2 regions of the Delftia sp. GW456-R20 genome follow, and region 1 is predicted to be linked to the other one. Evidence: riboswitches for the same ligand, from Rfam matches in the RefSeq annotation. Region 1 holds a riboswitch; the other holds the start of a gene.

Evidence for each region. A riboswitch is a leader RNA that binds a small molecule or an ion and turns the genes downstream of it on or off. The one in region 1 is predicted to bind S-adenosylhomocysteine.
Region 2: linked by a shared signal. The riboswitch ahead of ahcY (adenosylhomocysteinase) and the one ahead of metH (methionine synthase) in region 1 are both predicted to bind S-adenosylhomocysteine.

What each region holds. Positions count from the first base shown of each region.
Region 1 is NZ_LWCN01000004.1:3,878,864-3,883,374, reverse strand. Features, by position in the region: gene A4F85_RS22740 (amino acid ABC transporter permease) at 1-29, opposite strand, end outside; gene A4F85_RS22735 (transporter substrate-binding domain-containing protein) at 61-867, opposite strand; gene A4F85_RS22730 (FadR/GntR family transcriptional regulator) at 864-1,655, opposite strand; S-adenosyl-L-homocysteine riboswitch at 1,933-2,059, shown strand; gene metH (methionine synthase) at 2,087-4,511, shown strand, end outside.
Region 2 is NZ_LWCN01000005.1:982,960-987,470, reverse strand. Features, by position in the region: gene A4F85_RS28335 (sensor histidine kinase) at 1-1,547, shown strand, start outside; gene A4F85_RS28330 (response regulator) at 1,574-2,317, shown strand; S-adenosyl-L-homocysteine riboswitch at 2,325-2,409, shown strand; gene ahcY (adenosylhomocysteinase) at 2,480-3,910, shown strand; gene A4F85_RS28320 (TlyA family RNA methyltransferase) at 4,086-4,511, shown strand, end outside.

The DNA of each region.
Region 1 (4,511 bases):
ACGGCACCGAAGTCGAATTGATAGGCCATGGAAGGATTTCCGGGAACAGGGGCGCAGCGGTTACAGGGTGGCGGGCAGCGGCATCTTCATCCAGCGCTGGGACAGGCTGGTCAGGCGGCCGTCGGCCTTGAGCTTGGTGATGATGGCGTCCACCTTCTGCAGCAGCGCCGGCTCGCCCTTGGCCACGCCGATGTAGCAGGGCGTGTCCTCGACCGCGAACTTCACGTCCAGCTGGCGCAGCCTGGTGCGCTCGTTGACGGCGTTGGCCACGATGTTGCCCAGCGTCACCAACTGCACCTGGCCCGTCAGATAGCTTTGCGCGGTGGCGTTGTTGTCCTCGTAGCGCTTGATGGTGGCCGAGGCCGGCGCCACCTGCGTGAGGGCCAGGTCCTCGGTGGAGCCGCGCGTCACGCCCACGGTCTTGCCGGCCAGGTCGGCAGGGGCCTTGATGCTCACGTCCTTGGGGCCGTAGACGCTCTTGGGGAAGGGCGCATAGGCCTGGGTGAAGTCGATCACCTTGGCGCGCTCGGCGTTCTTGCCCAGGCTGGAGATGACGATGTCGGCCTTGCCCGTGGTCAGGAAGGGGATGCGGTTGGTGCTGGTCACGGGCACCAGCTCCACCTTCACGCCCAGCTCCTGGGCGACCAGGGCCGCCATGTCGATGTCATAGCCCTGCAGCTTCAGGTCGGTGCCCAGCGAGCCGAAGGGCGGGAAGTCCTGCGGAATCGCCACGCGCAGCACGCCGGCCTTCTGGATGTTGGCCAGCATGTCGGCATGGGCTGCGCCGCCCAGGCCGGCAGCGGCCAGGGTGGCGGCGGCCAGGGCGGTGCGGATGAATGCGCGGCGGGGTGTCAGGGGGGAAGTCATGCGAAAGCTCCTTCGGAAGGTGGGGTGAGGCGAAAGGAAAGCGGGTCAGGGTCGGGCGCAGATGTATCGGGCGCCGTTGCGTCGGGCGCCGCCGCGTCGTCCGGTGTGTCGAGATCGATGCCGCTGCGCCTTGCGGCCGACAGCAGGTGGGCGCGCATGGCGCCCGCGGCACCCGGCGCATCGCCCGCGCAGACGGCCTGCACGATGGCGTCGTGCTCGCGCACGGGCTGGTCGTCGGCGCCGCTCCAGGCAAAGGGCAGGCGCAGGCTGTGGCTGATGGCCAGCTCCAGCTGGCGCGCCATGGCCACCAGGCCCGGGTTGCCCGACAGCTGGGCCAGCAGCAGGTGGAACTGCAGATCGGCGTCGGCGGCGGCCAGCAGGTCGCTGCGGGCGAGGGCATGGGCCAGCTGGGACTGGGTCCATTGCAGCTGGCGCAGGCCGCTGTCGTCGGCGCGCACGGCCGCCAGCGCGGCCCAGCCCGGCTCCAGCACCAGGCGCAGCTCGATCAGCTGGCGCGGCGACAGCGTGCCCAGCGCCGGGGTGGCATAGGCGCGGTGCATGCGTGCACGGCCGCTGTGCGGGCCGTTGATGCGCACGCCCTTGCCCGGCTGGATCTCGACCAGCCCCAGGGCCTCCAGCATGGACAGCGCCTCGCGCAGCGAAGCGCGGCTGATGCCCAACTGCCGGGCCAGCTCGCGCTGCGGCGGCAGCTGGCTGCCGCCGGGGTAGTGGCCGCTCAGGATGTGCTGCTGCAGCGTCTGGGCCATCGAGATCGGAATGCTTTGCATGGGCTGGCGCGGGTGGAGGGTTTTGGCCTGACTGGTCAGACCACGTACCCAGCAGATAGCGAATTGCGTGCCAGATGCAAAAAAAGGAGCGTTGTCCTCAGGCGCTGCAAAGAATCCGGGGCGATGGGGCATCCACAATCCGGCTCGAAGGCGGCGCCGGCGGCCCGCGCTGCCGCGCTTTGGTGCAGTGCCGCATGGCTTTGTGCAGGCCTGCCCCGAATGCGGGCGTAAAACCCGCACTGCAGGCCGCCGCCAGCCGCCGTAGAATCCCGGGCTTTGGCCCGAGGAGCGTTGCAGCGCGGCACCCGCCCATCCGTACACCGGATCGCGTGCCGCGTCAGGCTTGGGCCAGGTGCAGGTTCCCGGCCGGACCGCGCCCACGGTGCCAACGACGCTCACCTGTTGCCATGCCGTTTTTGCAGGTGAGCTTGATGTCGTCCTCTTTCACTCCCCCTCCCATGCGTCTGTCGGGCCTGGAGCCTGTCTCCATCGGCGAGGGCACGCTGTTCGTCAACGTGGGCGAGCGCACCAACGTCACGGGCTCCAAGGCCTTTGCGCGCATGATCCTCAACGAGCAGTACGAGGAAGCGCTGTCCGTGGCACGCCAGCAGGTGGAAAACGGCGCCCAGGTCATCGACGTGAACATGGACGAGGCCATGCTCGACAGCAAGGCCGCCATGGTGCGCTTCCTGAACCTCATCGCCTCCGAGCCCGATATCGCCAAGGTGCCGGTCATGGTGGACAGCTCCAAGTGGGAAGTCATCGAGGCCGGACTGCGCTGCCTGCAGGGCAAGGGCATCGTCAACTCCATCTCCATGAAGGAAGGCCTGGATGAATTCAAGCGCCAGGCCCGGCTGATCAGGCGCTACGGCGCGGCCGCCGTGGTCATGGCCTTCGACGAGAAGGGCCAGGCCGACACCTACCAGCGCAAGATCGAGATCTGCGAGCGCGCCTACCGCATCCTGGTGGACGAGGTGGGCTTCCCGCCCGAGGACATCGTCTTCGACCCCAACATCTTCGCCGTGGCCACCGGCATCGAGGAACACGACAACTACGCCGTGGACTTCATCGAGGCCGTGCGCTGGATCAAGAAGAATCTGCCCGGCGCCAAGGTCTCGGGCGGCGTCTCCAACGTGAGCTTCAGCTTCCGCGGCAACGACCCCGTGCGCGAGGCCATCCACACCGTGTTCCTGTACCACGCCATCTCGGCGGGCATGGACATGGGCATCGTCAACGCCGGCATGGTCGGCGTCTATGACGACCTGGAGCCCCAGCTGCGCGAGCGTGTGGAAGACGTGGTGCTCAACCGCCGCCCTGACGCCGCCGAGCGCCTGCTGGAGATTGCCGACGCCGCCAAGGGCGCCGCCAAGGACGACAGCAAGAAGCTCGAATGGCGCGGCACGCCCGAGAACCCGAAGACCGTGGGCGAGCGCCTGTCGCACGCCCTGGTGCACGGCATCACCGACTTCATCGTCGCCGACACCGAAGAGGCCTACCAGCAGATCGTGGTCAAGGGCGGCGGCCGCCCGCTGCACGTGATCGAAGGCCCGCTCATGGACGGCATGAACATCGTGGGCGACCTGTTCGGCGCCGGCAAGATGTTCCTGCCCCAGGTGGTCAAGTCGGCGCGCGTGATGAAGCAGGCCGTGGCCCACCTCGTGCCCTACATCGAAGAGGAAAAGCGCCAGCAGGAAGCGGCGGGCCTGGACGTGTCCAGCAAGGGCAAGATCGTCATCGCCACCGTCAAGGGCGATGTGCACGACATCGGCAAGAACATCGTCACCGTGGTCCTGCAGTGCAACAACTTCGAGGTCATCAACATGGGCGTGATGGTGCCCTGCCATGAGATCCTGGCCCGGGCCAAGGCCGAGGGCGCGGACATCATCGGCCTGTCGGGCCTGATCACGCCCAGCCTCGAAGAGATGCAATACGTCGCCGGCGAGATGCACAAGGACGACTACTTCCGCATCAAGAAGATTCCGCTGCTGATCGGCGGCGCCACCTGCTCGCGCGTGCACACCGCCGTCAAGATCGCGCCCAAGTACGAAGGCCCCGTGGTCTACGTGCCCGATGCCTCGCGCAGCGTCAGCGTGGCCCAGAGCCTGCTGGGCGAGAACAAGGGCAACTACCTGGCCGAGATCCAGGCCGACTACGACAAGGTCCGCACCCAGCACGCCAACAAGAAGAAGACGCCGCTGTGGCCACTGGCAAAGGCCCGCGCCAACGCCACGCCCGTGGACTTTTCCCAGGCCCCCGTGGCGCCGCGCGCCCTGGGCCGGCGCGTGTTCCGCAACTTCGACCTGGCCGAGATCGCCGAATACATCGACTGGGGCCCGTTCTTCCAGACCTGGGACCTGGCCGGCCCCTATCCGGCCATCCTCGACGACGAGATCGTTGGCGTCGAGGCGCGCAAGGTGCTGGCCGACGGCCAGGCCATGCTCAAGAAGATCATCGAAGGCCGCTGGCTGCAGGCCAACGGCGCCATCGGCCTGTTCCCTGCCAACCGCGTGGGCGATGACATCGAGTTCTACGCCGACGAGTCCCGCAGCCAGGTGCTGATGACCTGGTACGGCATGCGCCAGCAGACCGAAAAGCAGATGGTGGAAGGCCCGGATGGCCAGCCCGTGATGCGCCCCAGCCGCTGCCTGTCCGACTTCGTGGCCACCAAGGAATCGGGCATCCAGGACTACGCGGGCCTGTTCGCCGTCACGGCCGGCATCGGCGCCGAGAAGAAGGACAAGGAGTTCGAAGACGCGCTGGACGACTACTCCGGCATCATGTTCAAGGCCCTGGCCGACCGCCTGGCCGAGGCCTTCGCCGAATGCCTGCACCAGCGCGTGCGCAAGGACCTGTGGG
Region 2 (4,511 bases), on a different contig from region 1:
TGGTGCTCTCCGGGGGATCCAGCGCGGCCCGGACCGAGGCCGCGCCTGCCGCACCGCTGCGGCGCAGGCCGCTGCCCTGGAAGGGCTATGCCGGCGTGACCCTGGCCTGCTTGACCGCCACGGTGCTGGCCGAGCAGCTGCTGCGCATCTTCGACCCGGCCAATGTGGTCATGCTGTTCCTGCTCATCGTCGTGCTGTCCTCGCTGCGCTGGGGGCGGGGCCCCGGTGCCTGGGCCGCGCTGCTGTCGGTACTGTGCTTCGACTACTTCTTCGTGCCGCCGCGCGGCTCCTTCCATGTCAACGACACGCAGTACCTGTTCACCTTCGTGCTGATGCTGGGCGTGGCCCTGGTCTGCGGCCAGCTCATGGCGCGGCTGCGGCATGAGGCGCGCGTGGCGGCCGAGCGCGAGCGACGCGCAGGCGCCCTGGCACGGCTGGCGCGCGACCTGTCGGGCGCGCTCACGCAGGAGCAGGTGGTGGAGATCGCGCTGCGCACGGTCTCGGGCGTGTTCGACGCCCAGGCCGGGCTGCTGCTGCCCGGTGCCGACGAGCGCCTGCGGCCCGCGGGCGGTGGCCCCTGCCCCATGGACGACAGCATTGCGCGCTGGGCCATGGACCATGGCCAGCAGGCCGGCCAGGGCACGGACACGCTGCCGGCCGCACCGGCCCGCTATGTGCCGCTGGCCGCACCCGTGCGCATGCGCGGCGTGCTGGTGCTGCAACTGCGTGCGCCGCAGCGCCTGGAGGTGCCCGAGGAGCAGCGTCTGCTGGAGGCCTGCGCCAGCCAGGTGGCGCTTGCGCTGGAGCGCCAGCACTTTGTGGCCGTGGCCCAGCAGACCCAGATCGCCATGGAGGGCGAGCGCATGCGCAACACCCTGCTGTCGGCCGTCTCGCACGACCTGCGCACGCCGCTGACCACCATTCTGGGCGCGGCCGAGGCCGCGCAGCGCCATGTGCCGCCGGGCGGCGCGGCCGACATGCTGGAGCAGGTCCGCATCCAGGCGCAGGCCATGCAGCGCCTGGTGGAGAACCTGCTGGACATGGCGCGCCTGCAGCAAGGCGGCGTGCACCTGCAGCGCGAATGGCTGCCGCTGGACGAAGTGGTGGGCAGCGCGCTGCGCCAGATGCGCGCGCGCCTGGGCCAGCATCCCGTGAGCACCGACGTGCCCGCCAGCCTGCCGCTGCTGCAGCTCGATGCCCTGCTCATGGAGCGCGTGCTGGTCAACCTGCTGGACAACGCCGCCAAGTACACGCCGGCCGGCACGCCGCTGGCCATCAGTGCGCGTGTGCAGGATGGCGAACTGCTGCTGTCCGTGCGCGACGGCGGGCCGGGCCTGCCATCGCATCTGCCGGTGGAGACGCTGTTCGAGCCCTTCACGCGCGGCACGGCCGAGTCCACCGTCTCGGGCATCGGCCTGGGCCTGGCGCTGGTGCGCAGCATTGTCGAGGCGCATGGCGGGCGCATCGAGGCCGCCGCCGCACGGCCCGGCCCGGGCACCATCTTCACGCTGCGCTTTCCCGTGCCCGAGCAGCCTGCGCTGGATTAGAGTCCCGCCATGCACGAAAGCCCCCCATGAGCACGCCCGCCAACCGCATCCTGATGATTGAGGACGATCCCGGCATCCGCCGCTTCGTGCGCCTGGTGCTGGAAGACGAAGGCTGGCAGGTCTTCGAGGCCGACAGCGCGCGCCGTGGCCTGATCGAGGCGGCGAGCCGCCAGCCCGATCTGGTCATCCTCGACCTGGGCCTGCCGGACGCCGATGGCAAGCAGGTCCTGACCGAGCTGCGCGGGTGGTCCTCCGTGCCCGTGCTCGTGCTCTCCGCGCGCGAGCGTGAGGACGAGAAGGTGGCCGCATTGGATGCCGGCGCCGACGACTACCTGGTCAAGCCCTTCGGCGTGCCCGAGCTGCTGGCCCGGCTGCGCGTGATGCTGCGCCGCCGCCAGCAGCTGGGCGCCGCCGGTGGGGCGGGCGGCACCGCCGCGTCCAGCAAGGTGCACTTCGGCCCGGTGCAGGTGGACCTGGCCACGCATGAGGTGCGGCGCGCGGGGCAGCCGGTGCACCTCACGCCCATCGAATTCCGCCTACTGGCGGCCCTGATCGCCGCCCAGGGCCGTGTGATGACCCACCGCCAGCTGCTGCTGCAGGTCTGGGGCCCCGAGTACCTGAGCCGCGCCCACTACTTGCGCGTGCACATGGCCAATCTGCGCCAGAAGATCGAGGACGAGCCGGCCCAGCCGCGCCACCTGGTGACCGAGCTGCAGGTGGGCTACCGGCTTGTGGGGCTGGGCGGTGAGGCATCCCCGGGATCGGTATAATCAGCGCCTCTCCGAGGAGCGTTGCAGCGGCCCCCACACATCAGGCGTGGTCGCGAGGCTCGGAGTCATACCTGCAACGACGCTCGCCCACGCTTTCTGTGCGGTGAGCTTTTTTTCGTCTCCCGCAGAACGTGGTTTTTCATTCATCTTTTGGAGAAAACCATGAACGCTGCTGTTCGTCCCGTTTCCGCCGACACGGCCATCGCTGACATTTCCCTCGCTGCCTGGGGCCGTAAGGAAATCCTGATCGCCGAAACCGAAATGCCCGGCCTGATGGCCACGCGCGAGGAATTCGCCGCTGCCCAGCCCCTCAAGGGCGCGCGCATCACCGGCTCGCTGCACATGACCATCCAGACGGCCGTGCTGATCGAGACGCTCAAGGCCCTGGGCGCCGAAGTGCGCTGGGCGTCGTGCAACATCTTCTCGACGCAGGACCACGCTGCTGCCGCCATCGCGGAAACCGGCACGCCCGTGTTCGCCATCAAGGGCGAATCGCTGGCCGACTACTGGGACTACACCCACCGCATCTTTGAATTCGGCGCCGCCGGCACCGAAGGCGAAGGCCCGAACATGATCCTGGACGACGGCGGCGACGCCACCATGCTGCTGCACCTGGGCATGCGCGCCGAAAAGGACCTGTCCGTGCTGGACAACCCCGCCTCCGAAGAAGAGAAGATCGCCTTCGCCGCCATCCGCGCCAAGCTGGCCCAGGACCCCACCTGGTACACGCGCAAGAGCGCCCACATCATCGGCGTGACCGAAGAGACCACGACCGGCGTGCACCGCCTCAACGAGATGTCGGCCAAGGGCACGCTGAAGTTCCGTGCCATCAACGTCAACGACTCCGTCACCAAGAGCAAGTTCGACAACCTCTACGGCTGCCGCGAATCGCTGGTGGACGGCATCAAGCGCGCCACCGACGTGATGATCGCCGGCAAGGTTGCCGTGGTGGCCGGCTACGGCGACGTGGGCAAGGGCTGCGCCCAGGCGCTGCGCGCGCTGTCGGCCCAAGTCTGGGTCACCGAGATCGATCCCATCAACGCCCTGCAGGCGGCCATGGAAGGCTACAAGGTCGTGACCATGGAATGGGCGGCAGACAAGGCCGACATCTTCGTGACCACCACCGGCAACCGCGACATCATCCGCCACGAGCACATGGTGGCCATGAAGAACGAAGCCATCGTCTGCAACATCGGCCACTTCGACAACGAGATCGACGTCGCCTCCATCGAGCAGTACCAGTGGGAAGAAATCAAGCCCCAGGTGGACCACATCACCTTCCCTGACGGCAAGAAGATCATCCTGCTGGCCAAGGGCCGCCTGGTGAACCTGGGTTGCGCCACCGGCCACCCCAGCTTCGTGATGAGCGCCTCGTTCGCCAACCAGACCATCGCCCAGATCGAGCTGTTCACCAAGCCCGATGCCTACGAGGTCGGCAAGGTCTACGTGCTGCCCAAGATCCTGGACGAGAAGGTCGCCCGACTGCACCTGAAGAAGGTCGGCGCCATGCTGACCGAACTGACGGACGGCCAGGCCGCCTATATCGGCGTGAGCAAGCAGGGCCCCTACAAGCCCGAAACTTATCGCTATTAAGCACCCCCTGAGCGGCTTGCGCCGCTTCCCCCTCTCTACTTGCTTCGCAAGGGAGGGGGACGACACCCTCGCGGCGGGGCGGCCCTTGCTCGGTGTCCCTGAGTTGGGCCCTGCCAGTTGTGGGGTGCGGCGCCGCTTGGCGTCATTGGTTTAGAGATTTCCTGGGAACGACGCTATGCGCGCAGATGTATTTTTGGTGGAAGCCGGCCATGCGGCCACGCGCTCGCAGGCGCAGCGGCTGATTGCGGGTGGCGTGCAATGGCGCATGACGCCGCTGACGCCTTGGAAGAAGGTTGCCAAGAACGGCGACGAGATTCCTGCGGGTGCCGAGTTGCAGCTGCTGGACGGGGCCGAGGCCCGGTTCATCTCGCGCGGTGGGCTCAAGCTGGAAGGCGCGCTGGCGGCCACCAAGCTGTCGGTGGACGGCCTGCGCTGCCTGGACGTGGGCCAGAGCACGGGCGGCTTCACCGACTGCCTGCTGCAGGCGGGCGCCGCCCAGGTCATCGGCGTGGACGTGGGCCACGGCCAGTTGCATGACCGGCTGCGCTCGGATGTGCGTGTGATCTGCGTCGAGGGCGTCAACGCCCGCGCGGTGACGGCC